Regions from separate parts of the Pseudomonas sp. E102 genome, predicted to be linked through region 2. Evidence: predicted binding sites of a transcription regulator. Region 2 holds the regulator's gene; each other region holds the start of a gene.

Region 1 (10,084 bases), 930 kb from region 2:
GCCTGGGCGTCGGTGCCAATGGCAATGGCCCGGGTGTTGGTCTGTTGGGTCCGGTCCCCGGCCGCCTGGTTGACATTGAGGTTGCCGGTATAGCGACTGCCGGAGTTCTGCAGATCGGCATGGCTCACCGCCACGCCTGGATCGGCGAGCACGGCGGATGAGCCGAGCAGCGCGATCAGGAGCCAAGTCGATTTCATCTCACTGGCCCCCCGCCAAGCGGCCCAATGGGGCCAGGCCGGAACTCAGCGAGCGGTTGATGGTGCCGGAAATGGCGCCGCCGCTACCGCCACCGTGTCCAGCGCTCATGCCCGGCATGCCGTTGGGATTGGTCACCACGTTGAGGCCTTGCACGCCGGTATTCGGATTGACCGTGTTGCGGATCGTCGAGCCGCTGGCAATGCCGGCGAATTCGCCGTCGCTGAGCTCAGTGCTCGCGGTTGCCTGGTTGATCCGATCGGAAGGGTTGGCGTTGACGGTGGTCGGGTAGGGGTCTTTGCCGCCGTTGCGACCGATATGGACGGGCTGCACGTCACGGTCGAGTACGATGACGCCGTTGCCCTCGGCTTGTGCCGGCAGGCTGAGCGTTGCCGCGGTGGCGCAGCCGAACAGCAACAGACAGGTCAAGCTTGTGTTGATAGTCCCCATGACTTCGTTCCTTCTGCACTTGGCGCTGGCCCTAGTCAGCGTTGCGAAGGAGCGGAGCAGGTGTTGTGCCGGATTTGGAAAAGCGCGGGTTTTCAGTAAGTTGCGGGAATGACCAGGCGAGCGTCAGGCAGTCTGTTTCATCGATGAAACATGCCTGCCGACGGGCTACCGGCCACAGGCCACTGTTTGGCCCCAGAATCGGGGTTGGGAGAAGGTGTATCAGTGACTTGACAGTCAGGCTGCCAAACCCTTGAGGCGGCGGTGGATCCGCGTTTGGCGAGAGCGGGATGTATCAGGGATGAAACATCACGCTTGGAGCAACCGGGAGACGGCAGCCAGAACTTGCTCGCGGCGCTGCGCCCAGTCACCTTCGATTTTCAGGAAGGGTTGCCGGTGGCGAACCAGCCAGTCTTCAATGGCATCAAAAAAAATCACCCGTTCGGCGAGGGCAGGCTGACAGCGCAAACCGTCGCCGATCCATTCGACCTGTTCGGGGCTGAGGAGCAGGTGTAAGTCGTAATGGCGTGCCAGCAGGGCCGGTTCGAGCCAGGCCGGGCAGTCGCCGAACAGCGTCTGGCTCCAGAGGATATTGCTCAACAGGTGCGTGTCGAGGATCAACAAGGCCGGTTGTCGCGCCCGGGCCGCATCTTCCCAGGCCAGTTGCCCCGTGGCGATAGCGGTAATGTCGTCCAGGGACGTCTCGCGTTGGGTCTGTTCCATGAAGTGGCGCACGTATTCATCCACCCGCACGCCGCCGAAATAAGTCTGCAACTGGGCCGCCAACCAGCTCTTGCCGCTGGATTCCGGACCGGTCAGCACCACCACCTTCATGTGCGCAGCGCCGGGTCGGCACGCCATTCCCGCCAGCCTTGCACCGCCAGCAGGGTAAACAGGGCGTAAAGGGCGGCGGTCAGGTACAGATCCTTGTAGATGAACAAACCCACGAAAGTCACGTCGAGGACAATCCACAACGGCCAGCACTGCACGCGTTTCTGTGCCATCCACCACTGGGCAACCAAGCTGAACCCGGTGAGCGCCGCGTCGAGCCAGGGTTGCGCGGCGTCGGTCCAATGGGCCATCGCACCGCCCAACATCAAGCTACCCGCCGCACCGATGGCAAGGCCGAGCCACACCGACGGCGCGCCCAGGCGAGTGACTTGGCGTCCCTCGTGATCGCGCCCGGCGCGGGTCCACTGCCACCAGCCATACAGCTGCAAAACCGCGTAGACCACCTGCAACAACATGTCGGAATAAAGCTTCACTTCGAAGAAAATCCAGCTGTACAGCAGCACCATGACCAGGCCGATCGGCCAGCACCAGGGGTTCTGCTTGACGGTCAACCAGACAGCGATCACGCCGAGGGCTGCGGCAAACAGTTCAAGCCCGGACATGGCGATTCCTTGGGGAAGTCGGAGAGGGCGGGGATTGTAAACGCTATGGGGCGCAGAGCTCCAACTTCAGCGCTGAACGCATTGGCGCTATCGCGAGCAAGCTCACAAGGGATTACGGTGTAAATCCGCACTCTAGATCATCTCGCAACCCTGTGGGAGCGAGCTTGCTCGCGATGGCGCCGGGTCAGCTGGCATCCATGTTGGATGTGCTAGCGCATCGCGAGCAGGATGCATCTCAGACCCGGAACTGCTTGAGCAACCCGTTCAACTGTTCGCTCAAGTCTTTCAGGCGCGCGCTCGCCAGGCTCGACTGCTCGGCGGCCACGGCGGTGCTGTGGGAGAGGCCGGCGGCCTGGGTGACGTTCTGGTTGATGTCTTCCACCACATGGGCCTGTTGAAGAGTGGCGCTGGCGATGGAAGCGTTCAGGCTGTTGAGGTTGCGCAAGGCTTGGCCGATGGCGTTGAGGCTGGCACCGGCCAGGCCCGCTTGTTCGATGGTCAACTGCGAGGCCCGGCTGCTGTCGCTGATGACTTTCACCGCGGCTTCGGAGTGGTTTTGCAGGCGTTCGATCATGGCCTGGATTTCCGCCGTGGATTTCTGCGTGCGCTGGGCCAGCAGACGCACTTCGTCGGCCACCACGGCAAAGCCGCGGCCTTGTTCGCCGGCGCGGGCGGCTTCGATCGCGGCGTTGAGCGCCAGCAGGTTGGTTTGTTCGGCGATGGAGCGAATCACCTCCAGCACGCTGCCGATCTGGGTGCTTTCACTCGCCAGGGTGCGAATCACTTCCACGGCCTGGTCGATGGTCTGCGAAAGCCGGTCGATCTGTTGCAGGCTGCCGTCGATGTTGACCTGGCCTTGCTGGGCCTGGGATTCGGCGTCGCGCATTTCACTGGCGGCATGTTCAGCGTTCTTGGCGACGTCCTGCACGCCATAGGTCACTTCGTTGATGGCGGTCGCCACCAGTTCCATCTGTTGGGATTGCTGCTGGCTGCGCTGCTGGGCCTGCGCGGCGTCGTTGCCCAGTTCGCTGGATGATTGCCCCAGCGCACTGGCGGAGATCTGCAACTGGCCCACGACTTGCCGCAGTTTTGCGGTAAAGGCGTTGAAGTGTCGCGCCAACTGGGTGACTTCGTCCTGACCGTGGGTGTCGAGGGTGCGGGTCAGGTCGCTTTCACCGCTGGCGATGTTGGCCATGGCGTTGACGGTGTCCTGAAGCGGACGGACGATGCTGCGCACGATCAGCGTCAGCAGCAGGCCCATGACCAAGGTAATCGCCAAACCGATCAACGCGGCCTTGATCACCTGGGACTGGAATTCTGCCTGGACGTCATCCACATACACACCGGAGCCAATGATCCAGCCCCACGGTTCGAACAGTTTGACGTATGACGTCTTGCCGACCGGCGCGTCGGCGCCCGGCTTGGGCCAGAGGTAGTCGACCATCCCGGCGCCCTTGGCCTTGGCGATGGTGACCATCTCGTTGAACAGCGCAAACCCGTTGGGGTCGCGGATCGCCGAGAGGTTCTGGCCTTCGAGTTTGGGATTGGTGGGGTGCATGACCATGACCGGCGTCAGGTCGTTGATCCAGAAGTAGTCGTTCTGGTCATAGCGCAGCCCGCGGACGGCGCTGAGGGCCTGCTTCTGCGCCGCATCGCGCGTCAGCGTGCCGGCGGTTTCCAGGCCATGGTAGTAGCTCAACACACCGCTGGCGGTCTGGACCACGTGTTGGGTCTTCTGCACCTTGGCCTGATACAGGTCCGTGTGGATCTGCTTGAGCATAAACGCGCCCAGCGTGAACAACATCACGATGGCCACGACCAGGATGAGCCACAAGCGTCGGCTGATCGATACACTGCGCAAGCTATTCATACGCTGTCACTCCGGTTCTTATTCTTGTCATTTAACGACGGCCGGCACTTTAACGCTCGGCAGGTACGCGTGATGGACCTGGGTCATGACGCGGCAGCGTTATCAGGGCTTGTCTGATAGGATTTCGGCCCCGCAGCGCAAAACCTGAGCCGGTTCTGCTTTTTTCATTGGTTTTTTTTGCAAGGTCGCGGTTATCGTGCAGCCCGCTGCGCTCGCCGCGTAATGTTTGAATATAGAAAGGCCTGGATAGACAGGCTTTTTTTTGGGGGATGAATGGATTTGTGGACTGCCTTTTCGGCATTGATTCTTGGCGTGGTAGAGGGCCTGACGGAGTTTCTGCCGATTTCCAGCACGGGGCACCAGATCGTTGTTGCGGATTTGCTCGGGTTTGGTGGCGAACGTTCGATGGCGTTCAACATCATCATCCAGCTCGGCGCGATCCTGGCGGTGGTCTGGGAGTTTCGGCGCAAGATTTTTGATGTGGTGTTGGGCCTGCCGACCCAGCCCGGCGCCCGTCGATTCACCGCCAACCTACTGATTGCCTTCTTTCCCGCGGTGATATTGGGCGTGCTGCTCGCCGACTGGATCCATCATTACCTGTTCAACGCCATTACCGTTGCGACGGCGCTGGTAGTGGGTGGGTTGGTGATGCTGTGGGCCGAGAAGCGCCAGCACACGGTGCACGCCGAAACCGTCGATGACATGACATGGAAGGACGCCCTGAAAGTCGGCCTGGCCCAGTGCATCGCGATGATTCCCGGCACCTCCCGCTCCGGGGCAACCATCATCGGCGGGCTGCTGTTCGGCCTGTCGCGCAAGACCGCCACGGAATTCTCTTTTTTCCTGGCAATGCCGACCATGGTCGGCGCGGCGGTTTACTCCGGCTATAAATACCGCGAATTGTTCGTTCCGGCGGATTTCCCCGTGTTTGCCATCGGCTTCATTACCGCGTTCATCTTCGCCATGATCGCGGTCAAGGGCCTGCTGCGCTTCATCGCCAGCCACAGCTATGCAGTCTTCGCCTGGTATCGGATTGCGTTCGGCCTGTTGATCCTGGCGACCTGGCAGTTTGGCTGGGTGGACTGGACAGCGGCCAAGCCATGAACGATTCAGGCCGGCGCGGCGCGCGTCACACCAGCGGGGCCGTGCAGAACCTGCGGCTCAAGCTGGGCGTGTTCGCGCTGCTGTGCGCCTTGCCGCTCGCGGGTTCGCTACTGCTGGGGCTGCAAGGCGAGTCCTGGGTGCCGATGACGGCTTACGGCGTCGTCAGTGTCGTGGCGTTTTTGCTCTACTGGAGCGATAAGCGCAAGGCGCGTTCGGACGCCTGGCGCACGCCGGAAAATGTGTTGCACGCCGTCGAGCTGGCCGGTGGCTGGCCCGGTGCGTTGCTGGCTCAACAGGTGTTTCGCCACAAGACCCGCAAGGTTTCGTTTCAGGTGGTGTTCTGGTTCGTCGTGTTATTGCACCAGGGGTTCTGGGTGGATCAGTTGTTCCTGGGTGGGCATCTGCTGGCGTTGTTCTAGGACGCTACAGCAACAACCCAACCTGCGTCCGCTTCGGCAATTTGCTGACCACCAGTTGATGGGAGCGTTGCAGCAACCCCCGCAATTCGTCATCGCCCAGCGGGTAGGGCACGTTCATGATGATCCACTGCGCCCGGGCCAGATAAGGCGCGGGGTGAATGCCGGGCCGGTCGCAGTGGCCTAGAAACAGGTCCTTGTCGACCTTGAACGCCAACGAATCACTGCGCAGGCCCTGCAAGGCGAACATCTTGTTTCCAGCGATGGAAAATACCCGCACGCCGCCCCACTTGTAGTCTTCCCTGACCCCAGGCAGGTCCAGGCAAAACCGTGCGACATCCTCTTCGCTCAAGCTCATAGCGTTTTCTCTCCACATTGTTCAAACGCCGCCACCAAATGATCGATCCAGGCGCGCACCGCCGGCAGCATACCGCGCCGGTGAGGATAAACCGCCAAGAGCCAGCCATCGGGGGATGACCAGCCAGGCAATAACTCCACCAACCTGCCGTCGCGCAATTCCTCTTCGCAGTACATGCTCGGCAGCAGGGTGAAGCCCAGGCCGGCGAGGGCGCAGGCGCGGCGCACGATGAAATCATCGATGCCCAGGCGCGCTTCCAAGGCCAGTTCGGTGCTTTGACCACGGCGGTCGAGCAGGCGCAGGTGAACCTGTCGATCTGCTTCCAACGCCCCCAGCACCGGCAGTTGCCGTAGATCCTCCGGGGTTTCGATTCGGCGCCCCTCGGTAAAGGCGGGGCTGGCGACCATGATCAACCGGGCCTGGCGCAAGCGGCGGGTCATCAACAGCGGGTCCTCGTCACCCAAGTCTCTCACCCGCAGCGCCACGTCGATGCCTTCGCTGACCAGGTCCACCCGCCGATTGAGCAGAATCATCTCCAGTTGGACCTGCGGGTATTTCGCCAGGAAGGTTTCGATGATCGATGGCAAAAACTGGTGCGCCAATCCCACCGGGCTCGACACCCGCAGCCGTCCACGGGGTTCGCTGGACATGCTCGCCACGGCCTCGTCGGCCATCTCCGCTTCCAGCAACATCGCCTGGCAGTGGCGAAGGTAGCGTTCACCCACGGCGGTCAGCTTCAGTTGGCGAGTCGTACGTTGCAACAGGCGAGCATTGAGACGCTCTTCCAGCTCGGCTATACGCCGTGAGAGCCGCGATTTCGGTATGCCGAGCAAGCGCCCGGCCGCCGCGAAGCCGCCGGCCTCGACCACCTTGGCGAAGTAATAAAGATCGTTGAGGTCCTGCATGGCCAGCTCGATTGTCCTGTCAGTGGAACGAACTATCGCATTGTTGGTGTCTTATCGGCTATTGGTTTCATCGGTAGGATTGTTCTCAATTGATCGCCTGGTCGCGATCCTCACTTGGAGAGCACTCACATGAAACTGTTGCACATCGATTCGAGCATCCTCGGCGACAACTCCGCTTCGCGCCAATTGAGCCGTGAAGTGGTTGACGCGTGGGTCGCCTCGGAGCCGGGCATCACGGTTATCTACCGCGACTTGGCAGCCGATGCGATCAGCCATTTTTCCGCCCAGACGCTGGTCGCCGCCGGCACCAGCGTTGAATTGCGCGATGCTGCCCTGAAATACGAAGCTGACCTTAGCGCTGAAACCATGGCCGAATTTCAAGCGGCAGATGCGCTGGTCATCGCCGCGCCCATGTACAACTTCACCATTCCAACCCAGCTCAAGGCCTGGATTGACCGCATTGCCGTGGCCGGCCAGACGTTCCGCTACGGCGAGGCGGGCTTCGAGGGCTTGTGCGGTGGCAAGAAGCTGGTAATCGTTTCCACCGCAGGCGGTTTGCACGCTGGGCAACCGAGTGGTGTAGGCCATGAAGATTATCTCAAGCAAATGTTCGGTTTCCTTGGCATCACCGATATCGAGTTTGTCCGTGCAGAAGGGCTTGCCAAGGGCGACGCCATGCGCAGCAAGGGCATGAGCGAAGCTCACGCGCAAATCAGTCAGCAATTCGCCGCCGCGTAAGGCTTGCGTAAAGGCGCCAGGCGCTTCGGGCAACCTTTGTAAAACCCTGTATTCTCGTCGTCATGAAGCGGCTGGAATACGGGGTTTTTTCGTATGTCGGCGCTGGGCTTGATGGCGCAGGTTATGCACGGCCAGAACGGTAGCGACGGGGCCTTCCCCGTGCGTGCGAAGGTGGAAGATTCGATGACACGTGTTGGTGCAGCATTACTGCTTTGTCTGTTTGCCAGCCTCAGTCCGGTGCAGGCCGCGCCGGCGCCGCATCCGCATTGGAGCGCCGGTTTCCATGAGTTGGATTTTCTCGATCCGCTGGACCAGCGGCCGATGCATGCCATCGCGTTCTATCCGTCCACCGCCAAGGATCAGTCCAGCTCCCTGGGCGGCTATCAGATCGACGCGGCGCCGGATGCCCAGATCGCCATCGGCCGGTTTCCATTGCTCATGCTCTCCCATGGCAACACCGGCACGCCCTTGGACCTGCATGACCTGGCCACCTCGCTGGCACGCAAGGGGTTCGTGGTGGTGGCGGTGATACATCCGGGGGACAACGCCCAGGATCACAGCCGACTCGGTACTTTAAGCAATTTGTACGGGCGGCCGATCCAGATCTCCGAAGCCATCACCGCAACGTTGAACGACCCCATGCTCTCGCCATTCGTCAATGCCGGACAGGTGGGCGTGATCGGTTATTCGGCCGGCGGTGAAACCGCCCTGATTCTCTCTGGCGCCACGCCAGACCTCAATCGCCTGCGGCGCTATTGCCAGGAACGGCCCGATGACCGTGACGCCTGCAATACCCAGGGTGAGCTGATTGCCGATCGCGATGACCTGTCGCCGGTGGCTGATCCCAGGGTTCGCGCATTGCTGCTGATGGCGCCGTCGAGCCTGAAATTCGGCCGTCACACGTTGGCCGACGTCCATGTGCCGGTGCTGCTCTACAGTGGCGACGGCGACAAACTGGTGGCGTTCGACAAGAACGCCGCGGCCCTGGCGCGCAAGCTGCCCACCGCGCCGGACTTCAAGACATTGGCCGGGGCCGGCCACTTCGTCTTCATGGCCCCATGCACCGACGAGCAGATCGCGGCAATGCCGGCGCTGTGTACCGATGCCGATGGGGTCGATCGCCAGGACATCCACCGCACCATGATCTCCGAGGCCAGTCGCTTCTTCAGCCAGGCACTGGGCAAGCCGACCCGCGCGGGCATGAGGACGGCCGATCAGTGATCGCTACGCTCGGCCCGCCGGCGCAGCAGTAGCGCCAGGCCCAGGCCGATAAGCGACAACAAGGCCGCGAAGAAAAAGATCGACGGGTAGCCGAGGTTCAACGCCACCGCGCCCATCAGCGGGCCGGCAATCGCCAATGCCAGGTCGAAGAACACCGCATAGGCGCTCAACCCGGCACCTCGGCTGCTGTTGGGCACCTGCTTGATGGCTTCCACGCCCAACGCCGGGTAGACCAGCGACAAGCCAAAACCGGCCAAGCCCGCGCCCACCAGGGCAAACGCGGTGGAGGGGGCGAGCCAGAGCATCACCAGCCCCACGGTCTCGATGCTCATGCAGACAATGGCCGAGCTGAAGCCACCGAAACGGGCGATGCTGGAAATGAACAATAGCCGCGACAGGATGAAGCAGATGCCGAAGACCGTCAGGCACCACGCCGCGCCGGTCCACCCGCGGCTGACATAGAACAGCGTAATGAAGGTGGTGAGCGTGCCGTAGCCGATCGAGGCCAGGCACAGGCTCGCGCCAAAGGGCGAAATGCGCCCGAACACGGCCCAGAAGGGTAGGCGCTCGCCACGCACGACCGGTACCGACGGCTTGTTGCGAATCAGCAGCAGCGCCATGCCGGCCAACAAGGACAAGGCGATGCCCAGGCTGTCGAAGCCGAGGCTGCCGACCATCACCACCCCCAGCGGCGCACCGATGGCGATGGCGCCGTAGGAAGCAATCCCATTCCATGAAATCGAGCGGGCGGTGTGCTCCACGCCGACCTGGCCCATGCACCAACTGATCGTCCCGACACCGATCAGCCCTTGGGCGACCCCCAAGAGCAAACGTCCCGCGATCAGGATCACCAGGCTTGGTAGCGGGAAATCCTGCAGCAATGTCGAGATCAGCGTCAGCACGCCGCTGAGCAGAATCCCCAGCAAACCATACACGATGGCCCGCTTGGTCCCGACGCTGTCCGACAGCCTTCCGGCCATGGGGCGGCTGAGCAGGGTCGCCAGGTATTGCGAGCCGATGGTCAGCCCCGCGATGACGGCGCTGAAGCCCAATTGATCGTGGACATAGCCTGGCAACACGGCGATGGGCAGTCCGATGCAAAGAAAGGCGATAAAGGTGTAGAAAACGATGGAGACGATCTGCAAGGTGATCGACAAGGAGCTGGGAGCGGGCTGGGCTGTTGGCATGGTGGCTCGTTCGCGGGCAGCGGCAGGAGTGCTTCATCATGGCGCGTGGCGGGGAGAAAAGGAAGCTGGCTAACGGTTGTTGAGCGGGATGGCTGTGCCAACGCCATCGCGAGCAGGCTCGCTCCCACAGTGTTTGGGTGTACTTGAGCCTTGGGGCAGGCCACAAGTGCCCCGTGGGAGCGAGCTTGCTCGCGATGGCGGTGGGTCAGGCAATGGGATGCTGGCAGGAGTGGCCATTCCGCGAGCAGG
Region 2 (10,084 bases):
AACTGGTCGACGACGAAGCCGATCCGCTGGGTGCCCACCGAAAGGATCACCACATGGCCTTCGCCCTGCTCCACATGAGCGGCAGAGCTGACCAGCCAGCGCTTGAGGTAGAACAGCGGCAGTGCCTTGTCCCGTACGATGACCACTTCCTGGCCATCGACGACGTTGGTGCGCGACAGGTCGAGGTGGAAAATCTCGTTGACGTTGACCAGCGGGAAGGCGAACGCCTGGTTGCCCAGCATCACCATCAGGGTCGGCATGATCGCCAAGGTCAACGGGACCTTGATGACGATCTTCGAGCCCTGGCCCTTGGTCGAGTAAATGTTGATCGAACCGTTGAGCTGGGAAATCTTGGTTTTCACCACGTCCATGCCCACGCCACGACCCGACACATCGGAAATCTCGGTCTTGGTCGAGAAGCCCGGGGCGAAGATCAGGTTGTAGCACTCGGTGTCGCTCAGGCGATCGGCCGCGTCCTTGTCCATCACACCGCGTTTCACGGCAATGGAACGGAGCACGTTCGGGTCCATGCCCTTGCCGTCGTCGGAGATCGACAGCAGGATATGGTCGCCTTCCTGCTCGGCGGCCAGGATCACCTTGCCGCTGCGGACCTTGCCTGACGCTTCGCGCTCTTCCGGCGACTCGATGCCGTGGTCGACCGCGTTGCGCACCAAGTGGACCAGCGGGTCGGCCAGGGCCTCGACAAGGTTCTTGTCGAGGTCGGTCTCTTCACCCACCAGTTCCAGGTTGATTTCTTTCTTGAGCTGGCGGGCCAGGTCGCGAACCAGGCGCGGGAAGCGCCCGAAAACTTTCTTGATCGGCTGCATCCGGGTCTTCATGACCGCGGTTTGCAGGTCAGCCGTGACCACGTCGAGGTTCGACACGGCCTTGGACATGGCTTCGTCCTGGCTGTTGAGGCCCAGGCGCACCAGCCGGTTACGCACCAGCACCAGTTCGCCGACCATGTTCATGATCTCATCCAGCCGCGCGGTGTCGACGCGAACGGTGGTCTCGGCTTCGCTCGCCGGTTTTTCGGCGGGCGCGGCAGAAGGCGCGCGAGCCGGGGCTGGCGCCGCTGCGGCGGCAGGCTTCGGGGTTTCCGCTTTCGGTTCCGGCGCCTTGGCGGCCGGCTTCGGCGCGGCCTTGGCGGCGGGTGCAGCCGTGGCGGCAGCGGCAGGCGCGGCGGCGGCCGTGCCGACTTCGCTGAACTTGCCCTTGCCATGCAGCTCGTCGAGCCGCGATTCGAATTCGTGGTCGCTGATCAAGTCGCTTCCGGCTGCCGCTGCCACTGGTTTGGCCGGGGTCGGCGCCGAAGCGATGGCCGAATCCAACGCGTCGACGGCAAAGTTGCCCTTGCCATGCAACTGGTCGAGCAAGGCTTCGAATTCGTCGTCGGTAATGTCGGAGTCATCCCCCGCTGCCTTTGGCGCAGCCGGGGCCGCCGGCGCTACGACCGCATCGGGGGCGAACTGGCCCTTGCCGTGCAGTTGGTCGAGCAGCGATTCGAACTCATCGTCGGTAATTTCATCGCTGGCAGCGGCATCGGCGGCTGGCGCAGCGGGCGCGGCCGGAGCCTCGGCTTCGGCCTTGACGGCGTTCAGCGAGTCCAGCAGCGATTCGAATTCATGATCGGTGATGTCGCCCGATTCTTGCGCAACCGGTTCTTCGACCACAGGCTCGGCAACGGGCATGGCTTCGTCAGCCGACTGCGGCTCGGCCAGGCGCGACAGCGCGGCGAGAAGCTCGGGGGTGGCCGGGGTGATCGGCGAGCGCTCGCGCACTTCGCTGAACATGCTGTTGACCGCATCCAGGGCCTCGAGCACCACGTCCATCAGTTCCGAGTCGACGCGACGCTCACCCTTGCGCAGGATGTCGAACACGTTCTCGGCAATGTGGCAGCACTCCACCAGCTCATTGAGCTGGAGGAAGCCGGCGCCTCCTTTTACAGTGTGGAAACCGCGAAAAATTGCATTGAGCAGATCCGCATCATCAGGTCGGCTTTCCAGCTCGACCAGCTGTTCGGATAGTTGCTCTAGAATCTCGCCGGCCTCAACCAGGAAATCCTGAAGGATCTCTTCATCGGCGCCGAAGCTCATTAATGGCTGCTCCTAAAATAGGGCTAAAACTTAGAATCCAAGGCTGGACAGCAAATCGTCCACATCGTCCTGACCGGACACAACGTCTTCTCTTTTATCGGCATGAATCTGCGGACCTTCACCCTGAGAGAGATGTTTTTGTGGATCTTTTTCGGCAAGCATCGCTTCACGGTCGTGTTCGATACCTGCAAAGCGGTCGACCTGGCTAGCCATCAGCACCAGTTTGAGCAGGTTGCTTTCCACTTCGGTGACCAGCTGGGTCACACGCTTGATCACCTGGCCGGTCAGGTCTTGATAGTCCTGGGCCAGCAGAATGTCGTTGAGGTTGCTGGCCACGGCGCGATTCTCGGCGCTGCTGCGCGCCAGGAAACCGTCAACCCGACGGGCCAGCTCCCGGAACTCCTCGGCGCCGACTTCGCGACGCATGAACCGTCCCCAATCGGTGCTCAACGCCTGGGCTTCCTCGCTCAGGCCGTTGACCAGGGGCGTTGCGCTTTCCACCAGGTCCATGGTGCGGTTCGCTGCGGCTTCGGTCAGCTTGACCACATAACCCAGGCGCTCGGTGGCGTCGGTGATCTGCGAGACTTCCTCGGCCTGCGGCATGTTCGGATCGATCTGGAAATTGACGATCGCGCTGTGCAGTTCACGGGTGAGCTTGCCGACTTCCTGGTACAGACCGCGATCACGGGTCTGGTTGAGCTCATGAATCATTTGAACCGCATCGCCGAAGCGGCCCTTTTCAAGGCTGTCTACCAGTTCGCGGGCATGTTTTTTCAGGGTCGATTCGAAATCGCCCATTGAAGATTCGTTGTCCATAGCTCCCCCGTGGCGCCGTTAACCGATGCGTTCGAAGATTTTTTCGATCTTCTCTTTCAACGCCTGGGCCGTGAAGGGTTTGACCACATAGCCGTTCACACCGGCCTGGGCCGCTTCGATGATCTGCTCGCGCTTGGCTTCGGCAGTGACCATCAGCACCGGGAGGTGCTTGAGTTTTTCGTCGGCGCGCACGTGGCGCAGCAAGTCGATACCGGTCATGCCAGGCATGTTCCAGTCAGTCACCAGAAAGTCGATGCTCCCGCTGTTGAGGACCGGAATGGCGGTTGTGCCATCGTCGGCCTCGACCGTGTTGGTGAACCCGAGGTCACGCAACAGGTTTTTTATGATCCGCCGCATCGTTGAGAAGTCATCAACGATGAGGATTTTCATGTTCTTGTCCAATTCGACCTCCAAGCAGTCTTAAACGCGCCCAGCACCTAGACGCGCCATTTCAATCAATCCGGCACAACACTCGACAACGGTATGGAGCACAACGGATGGAGACTGGCCCGGCATACGCCATGCCAGCCCCGCTCGCAGCGTCCCCACACTGCTCGTCAGCGCGCTCGCCACTCCCCCAAACGCCCCCGCAAGCGGGCCGCGCACTGGCTATGTAACTGGCTGACCCGCGATTCGCTTACCCCCAGGACTTCACCGATTTCCTTGAGGTTCAGCTCTTCGTCGTAGTACAGCGCCAAGACCAGTCGCTCACGCTCCGGCAAATTGGCAATCGCATCCGCCAGGGCGCTCTGGAAACGTTCATCTTCCAGGTCGCGCGACGGCTCCATGTGAGCACTCGCGCCGTCCTCGTGCAGCCCTTCGTGTTCGCCGTCCTGCAACAGGTCGTCGAAACTGAACAGGCGACTGCCCAAGGTATCGTTCAAAATCCCGTAATAATCATCGAGACTCAACTGGAGTTCGGCCGCAACCTCGTGATCTTTAGCGTCTCGCCCGGTTTTCGCTTCAATCGCACGAATCGCGTCGCTGACCATGCGGGTGTTGCGATGCACCGAACGCGGCGCCCAGTCGCCCTTGCGGACCTCATCGAGCATCGCCCCGCGGATACGGATACCGGCGTATGTCTCGAAACTGGCGCCCTTGCTCGCGTCGTATTTGTTCGACACTTCGAGCAGGCCGATCATGCCCGCCTGGATCAAGTCCTCGACCTGGACACTGGCCGGCAAACGCGCCAGCAAGTGGTAGGCGATGCGCTTGACCAGTGGCGCGTAACGCTCGATCAATTCGTACTGGGCGTCCCGTGCCGATTTTTTGTAGAGATGGTTGTAACCGCTGGCTGTCATAACACGGGCCCTGCTGTTTGTTGCACGAGACGCTCGACGAAAAATTCCAGATGCCCACGTGGGTTGGCCGGCAGCGGCCAGGTGTCGACCTTCTGGGCGATCGCCTTGAACGCCAGGGCGCATTTGGAACGAGGAAAAGCTTCATAAACGGCACGTTGCTTCTGGACAGCCTTGCGTACGCTTTCGTCGTAAGGCACTGCGCCGACGTATTGCAGGGCGACGTCCAGGAAGCGATCCGTGACCTTGGTCAACTTGGCGAACAGGTTGCGTCCTTCCTGTGGGCTTTGGGCCATGTTGGCCAGGACGCGAAAGCGGTTCATGCCATAGTCGCGGTTAAGCAGTTTGATCAGCGCGTAGGCGTCGGTGATCGACGTCGGTTCGTCGCAGACCACCAGCAACACTTCCTGGGCGGCGCGCACGAAACTGACCACCGAGTCACCGATACCGGCTGCCGTGTCGATCACCAGCACATCGAGGTTGTCACCGATGTCGCTGAAGGCCTGGATCAGGCCGGCGTGCTGCGCCGGGGTCAGGTGAACCATGCTCTGGGTGCCGGAGGCGGCCGGCACGATGCGAATCCCGCCGGGGCCTTGCAACAGCACGTCGCGCAATTCACAGCGCCCTTCGATCACGTCCGCCAGCGTGCGCTTGGGTGTGAGCCCCAGCAGCACGTCGACGTTCGCCAGGCCCAGGTCGGCGTCCAGCAGCATGACCCGTCGGCCAAGCTCTGCCAGAGCCAGGGACAAGTTCACTGACACGTTAGTCTTCCCGACGCCACCTTTGCCGCCGGTCACCGCGATCACCTGTACGGGATGCATGCTGCCCATGTTCGTTCTTTACCTTGTCTTACTTAGACGGAGGCCACATTACTGGCTGCGCGTTCACATACGGAACAATGCATGGCAGACCATCGATGTAGGTACAAAAAATATTCATGAATACCTCAGCCAACCTGCTTGGTCGGGCTGTGGTAGATATCAGCGAACATGTCAGCCATGGCTTCTTCGCTGGGTTCTTCCTGCATTTGCACACTCACGGCACGACTGACCAGTTGATGACGGCGCGGCAGATGCAAATCATCCGGGATCCGCGGCCCGTCGGTCAGGTAGGCCACCGGTAGTTCATGACCGATCGCCAGGCTCAACACCTCGCCCAGGCTTGCCGTTTCGTCCAGCTTAGTCAGGATGCAGCCGGCCAGCCCGCAGCGTTTGTAACTGTGGTATGCGGCGGTTAGAACCTGTTTCTGGCTGGTGGTTGCCAACACGAGATAATTTTTTGACTTGATGCCACGCCCGGCCAGGCTTTCCAGCTGCATGCGCAGGGCCGGATCGCTGGCTTGCAGGCCGGCGGTGTCGATCAGTACGACGCGCTTGCGCATCAGCGGTTCCAGCGCCTGGGCCAGGGACTGGCCCGGATCCACATGGGTCACCGACACATTGAGGATCCGGCCCAAGGTCTTGAGTTGCTCCTGGGCACCGATGCGGAAACTGTCCATGCTCACCAGGGCGATACTCTGGGCGCCGTACTTGAGTACATAACGGGCCGCGAGCTTGGCCAGAGTGGTGGTCTTGCCCATGCCGGCCGGGCCGACCATGGCGATTACTCCGCCCTCTTCCAGTGGCTCGACTTCCGGCGTGGCGATCATCCGCGCCAGGTGCGCAAGCAGCATGCGCCAGGCCTGGCGAGGCTCGTCGATGTCGCTGATCAATGCCAGCAGGTCGCGCGCCAGCGGGCCGGACAGGCCAATGCGTTGCAGGCGACGCCACAGGTTGGCCTGGGCCGGACGGCTGCCTTGCAGTTGGTTCCAGGCCAGCGAGCCGAGCTGGACTTCCATCAGCTCGCGCAGGCTGTTGAGTTCGAAGCGCATCGAGTCCAGGGCACGGGGATCAACGCCCGCGGCTGCGGCAACGGGTACCGGTGCCGGACGACGCGGTTCGGCCGGCGTCGGCTCGATCAGCGGTTCGGCAGCGGTCAGCGGCAGGCCTGCGGTCAGTGGCTGGCCGGCGAACAATTGACGATTGGTGCCCGCGCTGGCCGAGCCTTCGCTGCTGCGCAGGCTCAACTCGGCCTGGGCGCTGGCGATGCGCGACTGAGTCTTGCGCAGCTCGTCCTCGAGCTCCATGTTCGGAACGCGAGGGGCCAGCGCCGACAATTTGTAGTCCAGGGCCGCCGTCAGCTCGACACCGCCGGCGATACGACGGTTGCCGATGATGGCTGCTTCAGCGCCCAGCTCGTCACGAACCAGTTTCATGGCCTGACGCATATCGGCGGCGAAAAAACGCTTCACTTGCATAAACCACTACCTCAGCCGTTGGGCCCTACTGTCGCAACGATGGTCACTTGCTTGTTGTCCGGTATTTCCTGGTACGCCAGCACATGCAGCCCCGGGACCGCGAGGCGCCCGAACCGCGAAAGCATCGCGCGAATCGGACCGGCCACCAGCAGGATCACCGGTTGGCCTTGCATCTCTTGCCGCTGGGCTGCTTCGATCAGCGAACGCTGCAGCTTCTCGGCCATGCTTGGCTCCAGCAGAACACCCTCTTCCGAGCCTTGTCCTGCCTTCTGCAGACTATTGAGCAATATCTGTTCCAACCTTGGTTCCAGAGTGATCACAGGCAGCTCAGACTCAGTGCCTACAATGCTTTGGACGATTGCGCGGGATACGCCGACCCGCACCGCAGCCACCAGAGCGGCGGTATCTTGACTCTTCGAAGCGTTGTTGGCGATCGCTTCGGCAATGCTGCGTATGTCGCGCACCGGAACCTGTTCGGCCAGCAGCGCCTGCAACACCTTGAGCAATTGGGACAACGAAACCACGCCCGGCACCAATTCTTCAGCCAGTTTCGGCGAGCCTTTGGCCAGTACTTGCAGCAGTTGCTGGACTTCTTCGTGACCGATCAGCTCGCTGGAATGCTTGTAGAGAATCTGGTTCAAGTGGGTCGCCACGACCGTGCTGGCGTCCACCACGGTATAACCGAGGGACTGGGCCTGGGCCCGCTGGCTGATTTCGATCCACACCGCTTCCAGGCCGAAAGCCGGATCCTTGGCGGTAATGCCGTTGAGCGAACCGTAGACCTGCCCTGGGTTGATCGCCAGCTCGCGGTCCGGGTAGATCTCGGCTTCCGCCAGGATCACGCCCATGAGCGTCAGGCGATAGGCGCTCGGCGCCAGGTCGAGGTTGTCGCGAATGTGGACGGTGGGCATGAGGAAGCCCAGATCCTGGGACAGCTTCTTGCGCACGCCCTTGATCCGCGCCAGCAACTGACCGCCCTGGTTGCGATCGACCAATGGAATCAAGCGGTAGCCGACTTCCAGGCCGATCATGTCGATCGGCGTCACGTCATCCCAACCCAATTCCTTGGTTTCCATGGCACGCGCTGGCGACGGCAGCAGTTCCTGCTGGCGCTTGACCTCTTCCAGCGCCTGGACCTTCTGCACGTTCTGCTTCTTCCAGAACAGGTACGCGCCACCCGCGGCCAAGGCCGCCATGCTCAGGAAAGAAAAGTGCGGCATTCCCGGCACGAGACCCATCACCGCCATCAGGCCGGCCGCCACGGCCAGGGCCTTGGGCGACGCGAACATCTGGCGATTGATCTGCTTGCCCATGTCTTCGGAGCCCGAAGCACGGGTCACCATGATCGCCGCCGCTGTGGATAACAACAGTGATGGCAATTGCGCCACCAAACCGTCACCGATGGTCAGCAACGCGTAGACCTTGCCGGCGTCGCCGAAAGCCATGCCGTGCTGGAAGATACCGACGGCCATGCCGCCAATCAGGTTGATGAACAGGATCAGCAGGCCGGCGATGGCGTCACCGCGGACAAACTTACTTGCACCGTCCATGGACCCGTAGAACTCGGCTTCCTGGGCTACTTCGAGACGGCGCAGCTTGGCCTGGCTCTGATCGATCAAGCCGGCATTGAGGTCAGCGTCGATCGCCATCTGCTTTCCAGGCATCGCGTCGAGGGTGAAACGCGCGCTCACCTCGGAAATCCGCCCGGCGCCCTTGGTCACCACGACGAAGTTAATGATCATCAAGATGGCAAAGACCACGATACCGACCACGTAGTTGCCGCCGATCACCACTTCGCCGAAGGCCTGGATCACCTTACCGGCGGCCTGGTGCCCCTCGTGACCGTGAATCATCACCACCCGGGTGGACGCCACGTTCAGCGCCAGGCGCAACAGCGTCGCCACCAGCAGGATGGTCGGGAAGACGGCGAAGTCCAATGGGCGCAGGGCGTATACGCACACCAGCAGCACCACGATCGACAAGGCGAGGTTGAACGTGAAGAACACGTCCAGCAGGAACGGCGGTACCGGCAGCATCATCATGGCGAGCAGGACCAGCAGCAACAGCGGCACGCCCAGATTGCCCCTGCTGAGGTCTACGACGTTGCTGCGAGCGGTGCTGAGTAACTGAGAGCGATCCACCAATATTCCCCGTTCCTGGAAGCAAACTTTTGACGCCCGGAAGGGGCGCAGGCGGGGTATTGCAAGAAGCTTTCCAACTTTCGCGGGAGGTTGAAATAGAGGCTTTCAAGGGATGCCGACCTGTGGGAGCGAGCTTGCTCGCGATGGCGGAGGGTCAGTTTGTGCGAGCGTTGACTGGAAGACCGCTATCGCGAGCAAGCTCGCTCCCACAGGGGCTTTGGCACCTTGGTTCAGGAATCGCGGCGCAAATCCGGCGGGATGGGCAGGTCCTTGAGCGGTTCTGGCCGCTTGGCCTTGCCGGCGCGGTGCTGGCGGATCTGGTAGACGTAGGCCAGCACCTGGGCGACGGCGAGGTACAAGCCTCCCGGGATTTCCTGGTCAAGCTCGGTGGAGTAGTAGATCGACCGCGCCAATGCCGGAGATTCGAGCAGCATCACTTCGTTGGCGACGGCGATCTCGCGAATCTTCAACGCCAGGAAATCGCTGCCCTTGGCCAGCAGGACCGGCGCATTGCCCTTGTCGGGATCGTACTTGAGCGCGACGGCATAGTGAGTCGGGTTGGTGATGACCACGTCGGCGTCGGGAATCGCCGCCATCATCCGCCGCTGGGAAACCTCGCGCTGCAACTGGCGGATCCGCTGCTTGACCTCCGGCTTGCCCTCCGAGTCCTTGTACTCGTCGCGCACCTCCTGCTTGGTCATCATCAATTTCTGCTTGCTCTGGTAGAGCTGGATCGGCACGTCGATGGCGGCGATGAGGATCAGCCCGCAAGCCATCCACAAGGTGCTCCAGCCGACCAACTGCACGCTATGGATGATGGCTTGCTCCAGCGGCTCATGGGCAATGCGCAGCAGATCGTCGATATCGGCCTGCAACACCGCCAGCGCGACGAACAACACCAGGAGAAATTTTCCGAAAGCCTTGAGCAGTTCCATCAACGCCGTGGTGGAAAACATGCGCTTGATACCGGCGGCCGGATTCATCCGGCTGAACTTCGGTGCCAGGCTACCGGCGGCGAACAGCCATCCGCCCAGGGAAATCGGGCCGATGAAAGCCGCCAACAGCAGAAAAATGAGCACCGGTTGCATTGCAAGCATCGCGATCTTGCCCGAATGCAACAGGTACTGCGTCATAGCGCCCGGCGTGAGCAATACCTCGCGAGGCAAGGAAAAATTCAACCGCATGATTTCCAGCAGATCCAACGCCAGTCCGCCACCGTAAATCAGCAAGCCACCGGCACCGGCGAGCATGATCGCCAGGGTGTTGAGCTCCTTGGAACGGGCAATCTCGCCCTTTTCCCGGGACTGCTTCTTGCGTTTCTCGGTGGGGTCTTCTGTTTTATCCTGACCGCTTTCGCTCTCGGCCATGGTTCAGCGCGCCTGTGCCATGTCGCGTAACAGCTGCAAGGCCTGGGTGGCCAACGGCTGATACTGATTG
Region 3 (10,084 bases), 1.5 Mb from region 2:
CGGCGCAACCCGATGGCATCTGCATTCATGGCGGGTTCTTCCTCGGCCCGCGCAGTTTCTACGAGCGCTTGCGCGAGTTGCCGCAGAGCCGTCTGCTTGAATTCAACATGACGCGTATCAGCTACATCAACGAGCTGTACGGTCAGGAGCAGCTCAAGCGCTTGCAGCGCCTCGATGCTCGGTTCATCAACACGGTCTTCACCATGACTTTGATGGGCGCGGGAGTGGCTGACCAATTGGAAAACGGGCGGGTGCTCAGCGGCGTCGGTGGGCAGTATAACTTCGTCGCCCAGGGCCACGCGCTTGAAGGGGCGCGTTCGATACTGCTGTTGCGTAGCTGGCGGGAATCGGGAGGGGTGGTCAGTTCGAACATTGTCTGGGAATACGGTCACTGCACGATTCCACGCCATTTGCGTGACATTGTGGTAACCGAGTACGGCATCGCCGACCTGCGGGGCAAGACCGACGCCGCGGTGATCGAGGCGTTGCTGAACATCAGCGATTCACGCTTCCAACCCGGATTGATCGAGCAAGCGCAAAATGCCGGCAAGCTGCCGAAGGACTTTCGCCTCGATCCACGCTTTGCCGACAACACCTCGGAGCGTTTGCAGGGGATCCAGGCGCGGCATCCCAACCTGTTTCCGGAGTACCCGTTGGGCTGTGATTTCGATGAGGTCGAGCGGGACTTATTGCGGGCGCTGAATTGGCTGAAAAGCAAATTCAAGCTCACCGAGATCCTGGATCTGGGCAAAGCCGCCCTGGATGCGCCGCAGCCCTGGGAATATGCCGGGCATCTGGAGCGAATGCAGCTGACGAGCCCGGAGGGGCTGAAGGAAGAGCTGTATCAGCGGCTGTTGCTGGCGGGGCTCAAGGCGACCGCGCCTTAGAAATCGGCCATCCCCTGTGGGGGCGAGCAGGCTCGCTCCCACAGGGGAATGGGTATTAGTCGAGGAAGGTCACAACCCCACCCGCCAACGACTTCACCCGGGCCAACGATTCGACGCGATAGCCCTGGGCATCCAGTTCGGCGCGGCCGCCCTGGAACGACTTCTCGATCACGATCCCCAGCCCGGCGACGGTGGCGCCGGCCTGCTTGATGATGGAAATCAGCGCCTGGGAGGCTTTGCCGTTGGCCAGGAAATCATCAATGATCAGCACGCGGTCGCTGCTGGTCAGGTGGCGCGGGCTGATGGCGACGGTGCTTTCGGTCTTCTTGGTGAAGGAATACACGGTGGCCGACAGCAGGTTCTCCGTCAGGGTCAGGGACTGTTGCTTGCGGGCGAAGATCACCGGCACGCCAAGATTCAGCCCGGTCATGATCGCCGGGGCGATGCCCGAGGCTTCGATGGTGACGATCTTGGTGATGCCCGAATCCTTGAACAGTGCGGCAAATTCATCACCGATCAGCTTCATCAACTGCGGATCGATCTGGTGGTTGAGAAACGCATCGACCTTCAATACCTGGTCGGACAGCACGATGCCTAGCTCTCGGATTTTCTGGTGCAGGGCTTCCATGAAGCCTCCTCTGGGACGCGTTCAGCGCCTGAAATAGTGGAAAATTCTAGCGCTTCAACATCGCGCGTATATCCGCCAAGGCACTGTTGCCGCGAACGGCTTTGACCTCTGTCGGCGTATCGTCGTTGCCTTCCCAGGCCAGGTCGTCCGGCGGCAACTCATCGAGGAAGCGGCTCGGGGCGCAGTCGATCACTTCGCCGTATTGCTTGCGCTTGGCGGCGAAGGTGAAGGCCAGCGTCTGGCGTGCCCGGGTAATCCCGACGTAGGCCAGGCGCCGTTCTTCTTCGATGGTGTCGGCCTCGATGCTGGAACGGTGCGGCAGGATTTCTTCTTCCATGCCCATGATGAACACGTAGGGAAACTCCAGGCCTTTGGAGGCGTGCAGCGTCATCATCTGCACACCTTCGGCGCCTTCTTCCTCTTCCTGCTGGCGTTCGAGCATGTCCCGCAGCACGAGCTTGCCGATGGCGTCCTCGACGGTCATGTCGCCGTCTTCGTCTTTTTCCAAGGTGTTCTTCAACGCCTCGATCAAGAACCAGACGTTGCTCATGCGGTAGTCGGCGGCCTTGTCGCTGGAGCTGTTGGTGCGCAGCCAGTTTTCGTAGTCGATGTCCATGACCATGCTGCGCAGCGCAGAGATCGGATCTTCCCCGGCGCACTGCTCGCGGACCTTGTCCATGAAACGCTTGAAGCGCGCCAGGCGATCGGTGAAGCGGCTGTCCAGATGCTCGCCAAGGCCGATTTCGTCGGTGGCGGCGTACATCGAGATCTTGCGCTCGGTGGCGTAGTTGCCGAGTTTTTCCAGGGTGGTCGAACCGATTTCCCGGCGCGGCACGTTGATCACCCGCAAGAAGGCGTTGTCGTCGTCCGGGTTCACGATCAGGCGGAAGTAGGCCATCAGGTCCTTCACTTCCTGGCGGCCGAAAAAGCTGTTCCCCCCCGACAGACGATACGGGACCTGGTGATGCTGCAGTTTCAGCTCGATCAGCTTGGCCTGGTAGTTGCCGCGGTACAGGATCGCAAAATCGCTGTACGGCCGGTCGGTGCGCAAGTGCAGGCTGAGGATTTCCATGGCCACGCGCTCGGCTTCGGCGTCTTCGTTGCGGCAACGGATCACGCGGATCTCGTCGCCGTGGCCCATCTCGCTCCACAGTTGTTTTTCGAACTCATGGGGGTTGTTGGAAATCAGCACGTTGGCGCAGCGCAGGATCCGGCTGGTGGAGCGGTAGTTCTGTTCCAGCATCACCACTTTGAGCGACGGGTAGTCTTCCTTGAGCAGCATCAGGTTTTCCGGCCGCGCGCCGCGCCAGGCGTAAATCGACTGGTCATCGTCGCCCACCACGGTGAACTGGTTGCGTTTGCCGATCAGCAGTTTCACCAGCAGATACTGGCTGGCGTTGGTGTCCTGGTATTCGTCCACGAGCAGGTAGCGGACCTTGTTCTGCCATTTCTCGAGGATGTCGGCGTGGTCCTGGAACAGTTTGACCGGCAACAGGATCAGGTCGTCGAAGTCCACCGCGTTGAACGCCTTGAGCGTGCGCTGGTAATGGGCGTAGACGATGGCGGCGGTCTGTTCCTTGGGGTTGCGGGCGTTTTCCAGTGCTTCGGGCGGCAGGATCAGGTCGTTTTTCCAGGCGCCGATCATGTTCTTGATCTCATCCACGCCGTCGTCGCCGGAATATTCCTTCTGCATGATGTCGGTCATCAGGGCCTTGACGTCGGCCTCGTCGAAGATCGAGAAGCCCGGTTTGTAGCCCAGCCGCGCATGTTCCTTGCGGATGATGTTCAAGCCCAGGTTGTGGAAGGTGCAGACCGTCAGGCCGCGACCTTCGCCGGCGCGCAGCAGGCCGCCGACCCGCTCTTTCATTTCCCGGGCGGCCTTGTTGGTGAAGGTCATGGCGACGATGTACTGGGCGCGGATGCCACAATTCTGGATCAGGTGCGCGATCTTGCGGGTGATCACGCTGGTCTTGCCGGAGCCTGCACCGGCGAGCACCAAAAGAGGGCCGCCGACATAGTTCACGGCTTCTTGCTGCCGGGGGTTGAGTCGGGACATGACAGGGTTCAGGGAGTCGTTTGCGAAATGGGCCGGCATTTTAACAGGCTCTGAGAATTGTGCTGCCCTGTCCGACTTGTGACGTTGCGCATCATTGCAATTGCCGCTTTCGTCACTTTCCCTCAGGATGCGGACGGAAATTGGTTCCAACGTTCGTTTTTTGAGATGAAAAAGCTTCAAAAAGCGGGTATCTGAGAACCATTGGCATTGGTGATTGCCCATCGGCGCGTCATAATGCCCCGCGCCTACCACCTTGCAGAGTCTAGGGAGTCAGCTTGTCCACGCCTGTCGAACCCTTGCGTTTGCTGTTGTTGGCCGAAACGCCTGAGTGGTCAGCGATATTGCGCGAGTGCCTGGCGCCCATGGGGCCCTCGGTCGTGTTGATCAGCGCCCCGAACTGGGACTCGGTCAGCAGCTTGTTCGAGGACAACCGCAACGCGGTGCTGCTCACCGTTGCCGCCCTGCAGCCGGCACCGGGTCGTTGTCGTTTGCCGACAGTTCTGTTGCTCGAGCATGAACCTTCGGTTTCCCCGGATGGCGTCAGCGACTGGCTGGTGCGCGACGCCCTCGATGAGGCGACCCTGCGTCGTTGCCTGCGTCACGTGCGCGAGCGGGGGATGCTCGAAAACACCCTGCAACGGCTCGCCGAGCAGGACCCGTTGACAGGCATCGCCAACCGCCAGGGTTTTCAGACCTTGCTGGCGGCTCGCCTGGCTGAAAACGAAGGCCGTGGCCTGGCCCTGGGTCACCTGGACCTCGACAATTTCCGCCACGCCAATGACGCCCTCGGCCACCAGGCCGGCGATCGGCTGATCCTGCAGGTTGTCTCGCGGCTCAAAGGCGCGCTTGAGGCCGGTGATCAGCTGGCACGGCTGGGGAGCGACGAGTTCGCCTTGTTGATCGACACCCGCCGGGCGCCTCAGCGAGCGGAGTGGATGGCCGAGCGCATCATCGAAGCCATGGCCGAACCCTACTGGGTCGACGGTGAAAGCCTGTTGATCGGTTGCAGCCTGGGCATTGCCCACGCCCGGGCGCAAGCCGGTGCGGACCCCTTGATGTGGCACGCCCACATCGCCATGCAGCAGGCCAAGAGCACCCAAGGCTGCACCTTTCATATCTTCAACGAGCGCATCAACCGCAACGCCCGCAGCCTCGCCGACCTGGAAAGCGAGCTGCGGCGGGCGTTGCGACGTGATGAGCTGGAATTGCATTACCAGCCTCGGCTGAACCTGGCAGATGGCACGATTGTCGGCCTCGAAGCCCTGGTGCGCTGGCGCCATGGCGAGCGCGGCTTGTTGCCACCGAGTGAGTTCGTGCCGCTGGCCGAGCAGAGCGGGCTCATCGTGCCGTTGGGTTACTGGGTGATTGCCCGGGCCCTTCGGGACATGCAGGACCTGCGTGAACGTGGGCAGGCGCCGTTGCACATGGCGATCAACCTGTCGTTCCGGCAGTTCCAGGACAGCCAGTTGCTGCCGACCCTGAGCCGGTTGATCGCCGAACGGGGTGTCGAGGCCCAATGGCTGGAGTTCGAGCTCACCGAAACCGCCGTGATGCGTCGCAGCGAACTGGTCAAACAGACCATGGATGCCCTGGGTCGCCTGGGGGTACGGTTCTCCCTGGATGATTTCGGCACCGGATTCTCCTCGTTCGTGCACCTCAACAGCCTGCCCATCGCCCTGCTCAAGATCGACAAGAGCTTCGTCGGCGGCATGGAGCAGCGCGAAGAGAACCGCAAGCTGGTCCACGCGATGATCAACCTGGCCCATAACCTCAACCTCGAGGTGGTGGCCGAAGGCGTCGAGACCCGCGAGCAACTGGAGTTGCTGCGCGGTTTCGGATGCGACCAGGTGCAGGGGTTCCTGATCAGCAAGCCGTTGCCGCTGGCGGAGTTGGTTGAATACCTGATGTCCGAGGGTGATCAGCAGTCGATGCTGGAAATCAGCTAACCCAAAACCCGGTGGGAGCGAGCTCCCACAAGGGGCTTTGTTTCATTTGGCCTGGATCGCTTCGAAACCTTGCTGTCCCGGCTCGCTGCGAATCATCCGCTTCATCTTCCACTCGAACGCCAACGTCAGGCTCACCGCCGCGCAGGCCAGGCCCAGGGCGAGGCCCCACCAGACGCCGGTCGGGCCCCAATGCAAATGGAACGCCATCCACCACGCCGCCGGCGCGCCGATCAACCAATAGCAACCCAGGCCCACCAGGAACGTGGTCTTGGCGTCCTTCAATCCGCGGATGCAACCCATCGCGATGGTTTGTGTGCCGTCGAACAGCTCGAACCACGCCGCCACGGCCAACAGGCTCACCGCCAGGTCGATGACCGCGCGGAACGCCGGGTCCTCATGGTCCAGGAACAGGCCGATCAATTGATTCGGCAGCAGCCAGAACACCATGGCGAACGCCAGCATGGCGGCCGCGCCAAAACCAATCCCGACCCTCCCGGCCAGGCGCGCCATGAGCAATTGCCCGGCACCGTAATGCTGGCCGATACGCATGGTGATGGCGTAGGACATGCCCGCCGGAACCATGAAGGCCACCGAGACGATTTGCAGCGCGATCTGGTGGGCCGCCAGCGGCGTGCTGCCCATGGTGCCCATGCACAGGGCGGCGAATGCGAACAGGCCGACTTCCACCGCGTAAGTACCACCAATCGGCAAGCCCAGTCGCCACAGTTCCTTGAGGTATTGGCGATTGGGTCGCGACAGGCCGGCAAGCAATGGATAAGCGCGGTAGGCCGAGTGCCGATGAATGTGCCAGGCCAGCGCCAGGGCCATGCAGTTGGCGACGATGGCCGTGACCAGGCCGATCCCCATCAGGCCGAGCTTCGGCAGGCCGAACATGCCGGTGATGAGCGCATAGTTGAGAAGGAAGTTGGCCACCGTGCCGCCGAGGCTGATCACCATCACCGGCGTGGCCCGCCCGATGGCGCTGGTAAAGCCACGCAGGGCCATGAAACTCAGGTAACCGGGCAGGGCGAACGGCAGTGCCAGCAGGAATTGCCCGGCAGAGAGCACGTTGGTTTCGGTCTGGCCGAACATCAACAGCACCGGCTTGAGATTCCACAACAGCACGCCCGCCACCAGCGCCATCAACCACGCCAGCCATAATCCGGCCTGGGTCAGCCGGGTGGCGCCTTCGATGTCGCCCGCGCCCTGGCGGATCGCTACCAGGGTGCCCACCGCCGCGATGACGCCGATGCAGAAAATCGATACGAATGAATAGCTCGCCGCCCCGAGCCCGCCGCCGGCCAGGGCTTCGGGGCTCAGGCGAGCCATCATCAGGGTGTCCGTCAGCACCATCAGCATGTGCGCCAACTGCGAAGCAATCAACGGTCCCGCCAGGCGCAGGATGGCCCAGAGTTCGGTACGCACAGGATGCCGCATGATCATCACACTCCATGTTCCAGCAAGGCAGTAAGACGAAGATTCTCGGCCCTCCCGCCGGATTGCACAAAAGGATAAAAAAGATCGCTGGCATGATTAAAACTCATGCTGAATGGGTTTCTGGTAGGGTTTGCAAACCACGCCATGGAGCTTTTGCGATGTCTCGCCGTCTTCCTCCGCTTTATGCGCTACGGGCATTCGAAGCCGCGGCGCGCTACAGCTCGTTTACCCGCGCCGCCGAGGAGCTGTCGATCACCCAGAGCGCCGTCAGCCGGCACATCCGCACACTGGAAGATCACTTTGCCTGTCGACTGTTCCAGCGCAGCGGGCGCAACCTGCAACTGACCGAGTCGGCGCGCCTGCTGCTGCCGGGCGTGCGGGAGGGCTTCATGGCGCTGGAGCGGGCTTGCCACACATTGCACGGAGAAGACGGCATCCTGCGGATGAAGGCGCCATCGACCCTGACCATGCGCTGGCTGCTGGCGCGCCTGAGCCGCTTTCGCCATCTGCAACCGGGCAACGAAGTGCAGCTGACAAGCGCCTGGATGGACATCGACTCGGTGGATTTCAATACCGAGCCCTTCGATTGCGCAGTCCTGCTGGGCAATGGGCATTTCCCTGCGGACTGGGAGGCCAGCCTGCTGTTTCCCGAGGAGTTGATACCGGTCGGCGCTCCGAACCTGCTCAATGACCAACCCTGGGATGTGGCGCGATTGGCCAAGGCCGAGCTATTGCATCCCACTCCGGATCGCCGCGACTGGCGCAATTGGCTGCAGCGCATGGGCTTGGCGGACAAAGTCTCGCTCAGGGGCGGTCAGGTGTTCGATACCCTGGAACTGGGCATGATCGCGGCCGCGCGCGGCTACGGCGTATCCATGGGCGATTTGTTGATGGTGGCCGAGGACGTTGCCCAGGGGCGCTTGAGCCTGCCATGGCCAACCGCTGTCGCCAGCGGCGAGCATTACTACCTGGTCTGGCCGAAAACCCGGCCCGGGGGTGAACGTTTGCGCCGGCTCAGCGACTTTCTCCAGAGCGAGGTGAAGGCCATGCAACTACCTGAGGTCAAGCGCCTGGGCTGAAACGTTGCAGTCGCCGTGCTAGCCACTTGGTATTATTCCTTCCAAAGCCCTCAAGTATTCGGCGTTACGGCCGAAGGTGAACATAGAACCTTCGTTCAGAAAGGGCCAATACCTACCTCATCGAATCAGATGCCGAGCGTGCGATGTGATCAAGATGATCCAGTCTCTCGGCCAGGAGCCGTCATGTCTCAACCTCGTGCCCGGATCGCCTCACAGCTAGGCCTTGCCCTTGCCGTGATACTGGCGGTCGTGATCTCCGGCAGTACTGTCTTTGCCTTGCGTTCGCTTGACGCTGCAAACCTTTCTACCCGTGAAGAGCATCTCGCGAGCGAAGCGCGGCTGATGGCCGATCAGCTCAACACGTTCCACAGCACGTTGCGCGAAAGCACCCAACGGCTGGCGGGTCTGTTCGAAAAGCGTTTCAGCGCCGGCTTGAGCGTGCATCCGGACCAGCCGGTGACGGTGGCGGGCGTTCAGACGCCTGGCTTGAGCCTTGGCAGCGAAGTGTTGAACAACAATTTCAAGGAAGTGGATGATTTCAAGACGATGACCGCCGGCGTGGCCACGGTATTCGTGCGCAGCGGCGACGATTTTGTCCGCGTCAGTACATCCGTCAGCAAACAGGACGGTACGCGCGCCATCGGTACTGTGCTCGACCGCGCCGGACCGGCCTACGGCCCGGTGATCAGCGGCCAGAGCTACATTGGCCGGGCGTTGCTGTTCGGGCGCTTCTACATGTCGCAGTACACGCCTGTACGTGATGGCAGCGGCAAGATCATTGCCGTGTTGTACGTAGGATTCGATTACACCGATGCGCAGAATGCGCAGTTCGAAAACCTCAAGCGCTTCCGAATCGGACAGACCGGTTCGCTGGCGTTATTGGACGAGCAGAACAAATGGTTGGTGCCGCCGGCCGGCGTGCAGGCGCTGGACCGTGCTACCGCGGCCATCACAGCGTTGGTCAAGAAGCCTGGCAAGGGTGCTTTCTGGGACGACACCGCGGAGGAGTTCTATAGCGTTGCCGTGCCGTTCGAGGGCGGGCCCTGGTCGGTCGTGGCGAGCATGCCGAAAACCGAGATCAACGCAGTGACCTGGAACGTCGGTACGCAACTGGCGATCGGCAGTTTGCTGGCGATGTTGCTGGCGGTCGGTGCGGCGGTATGGCTGTTGCGCAGCAAACTGGCTCCCCTCGGTGACTTGGTGCGTCAGGCCGAAGCCTTGGGCGCCGGCGACCTGAGCGTGCGCCTGAATGTGTCGAGCCACGACGAGATCGGCCAACTGGCCCGTGCGTTCAACCAGATGAGCCAAGCCTTGTCGACCATGGTCGAGCACATTCGCAAAGCCTCCCAAGAGGTCAACAGCCGTGCCCAGGCGCTCTCCGGATTGTCCAGTGGCGCCTATGAAGGGATGGAGCAACAGTCCGGCGAGATCACCAGCATGGCCGGGGCGGTGGAAGAATTCAGCGCCACCTCCTTGAACATCGCCGACAACATGGGCAATACCGAGCGCCTGGCCCAGGACAATGCCCAACAGACTCGCATCGGCCGTACCTCGATGGACGAAGCGTCATCGTCCCTGGAACAGATCGCGGGCGCCTTGAACAGCACTGCAACGGTCATCAACACGCTGGGCCAGCGCTCCCAGGAGATCGGTGGCATTGTCGGTGTGATCACTTCGATCGCCGAGCAAACCAACCTGCTGGCGTTGAACGCCGCCATCGAAGCTGCACGGGCGGGCGAGCAGGGTCGTGGTTTTGCCGTGGTAGCTGACGAGGTTCGGAGCCTGGCCTCGCGCACTCGCCAGGCCACTGACGAAATTTCCGGCATGATCAACAGCATCCAGCAGGAAACCGGCAACGCCATCAGCACCATGGAGAAGGGCAACCTGCTCATGCAGGAAGGCTTGTCGCGTAACGCCAACGTGGCCTCGGCCCTGGCGCGTATCGATGAGCAAAGCCGCTCGGCCGGCCAGCAATTCGCCGCGATCACTACGGCTACGCAGGAGCAAAGCAGCACCGCGACCCTGCTCAGCAGCAACCTGCAGAGTATTGC

The links. Region 2 encodes FliA, which starts transcription of late flagellar genes. Its sites were predicted from a motif close to CTAAAGTTTNNNNNNNNNNNGCCGNTAA; they were not measured.
Region 1: the regulator FliA is predicted to act here: its motif matches at 4,028-4,055, upstream of DOCECA_RS08460 (methyl-accepting chemotaxis protein).
Region 3: the regulator FliA is predicted to act here: its motif matches at 8,083-8,110, upstream of DOCECA_RS23250 (methyl-accepting chemotaxis protein).

What each region holds. Positions count from the first base shown of each region.
Region 1 is NZ_CP084025.1:1,839,482-1,849,565, forward strand. Features, by position in the region: gene DOCECA_RS08440 (adhesin) at 1-197, opposite strand, end outside; gene DOCECA_RS08445 (hypothetical protein) at 199-645, opposite strand; gene DOCECA_RS08450 (AAA family ATPase) at 952-1,476, opposite strand; gene pnuC (nicotinamide riboside transporter PnuC) at 1,473-2,036, opposite strand; gene DOCECA_RS08460 (methyl-accepting chemotaxis protein) at 2,272-3,906, opposite strand; gene DOCECA_RS08465 (undecaprenyl-diphosphate phosphatase) at 4,180-5,010, shown strand; gene DOCECA_RS08470 (DUF1294 domain-containing protein) at 5,007-5,429, shown strand; gene DOCECA_RS08475 (MmcQ/YjbR family DNA-binding protein) at 5,434-5,784, opposite strand; gene DOCECA_RS08480 (LysR substrate-binding domain-containing protein) at 5,781-6,689, opposite strand; gene DOCECA_RS08485 (FMN-dependent NADH-azoreductase) at 6,819-7,427, shown strand; gene DOCECA_RS08490 (alpha/beta hydrolase family protein) at 7,611-8,648, shown strand; gene DOCECA_RS08495 (MFS transporter) at 8,642-9,835, opposite strand.
Region 2 is NZ_CP084025.1:912,526-922,609, reverse strand. Features, by position in the region: gene DOCECA_RS04390 (chemotaxis protein CheA) at 1-2,096, opposite strand, end outside; gene DOCECA_RS04385 (protein phosphatase CheZ) at 2,127-2,912, opposite strand; gene DOCECA_RS04380 (chemotaxis response regulator CheY) at 2,931-3,302, opposite strand; gene fliA (RNA polymerase sigma factor FliA) at 3,470-4,213, opposite strand; gene fleN (flagellar synthesis regulator FleN) at 4,210-5,040, opposite strand; gene flhF (flagellar biosynthesis protein FlhF) at 5,157-6,506, opposite strand; gene flhA (flagellar biosynthesis protein FlhA) at 6,518-8,647, opposite strand; gene flhB (flagellar biosynthesis protein FlhB) at 8,878-10,014, opposite strand; gene fliR (flagellar biosynthetic protein FliR) at 10,018-10,084, opposite strand, start outside.
Region 3 is NZ_CP084025.1:5,158,172-5,168,255, forward strand. Features, by position in the region: gene DOCECA_RS23220 (acetyl-CoA hydrolase/transferase C-terminal domain-containing protein) at 1-887, shown strand, start outside; gene DOCECA_RS23225 (xanthine phosphoribosyltransferase) at 943-1,515, opposite strand; gene rep (DNA helicase Rep) at 1,562-3,571, opposite strand; gene DOCECA_RS23235 (putative bifunctional diguanylate cyclase/phosphodiesterase) at 3,847-5,517, shown strand; gene DOCECA_RS23240 (NorM family multidrug efflux MATE transporter) at 5,560-6,960, opposite strand; gene DOCECA_RS23245 (LysR substrate-binding domain-containing protein) at 7,113-8,033, shown strand; gene DOCECA_RS23250 (methyl-accepting chemotaxis protein) at 8,217-10,084, shown strand, end outside.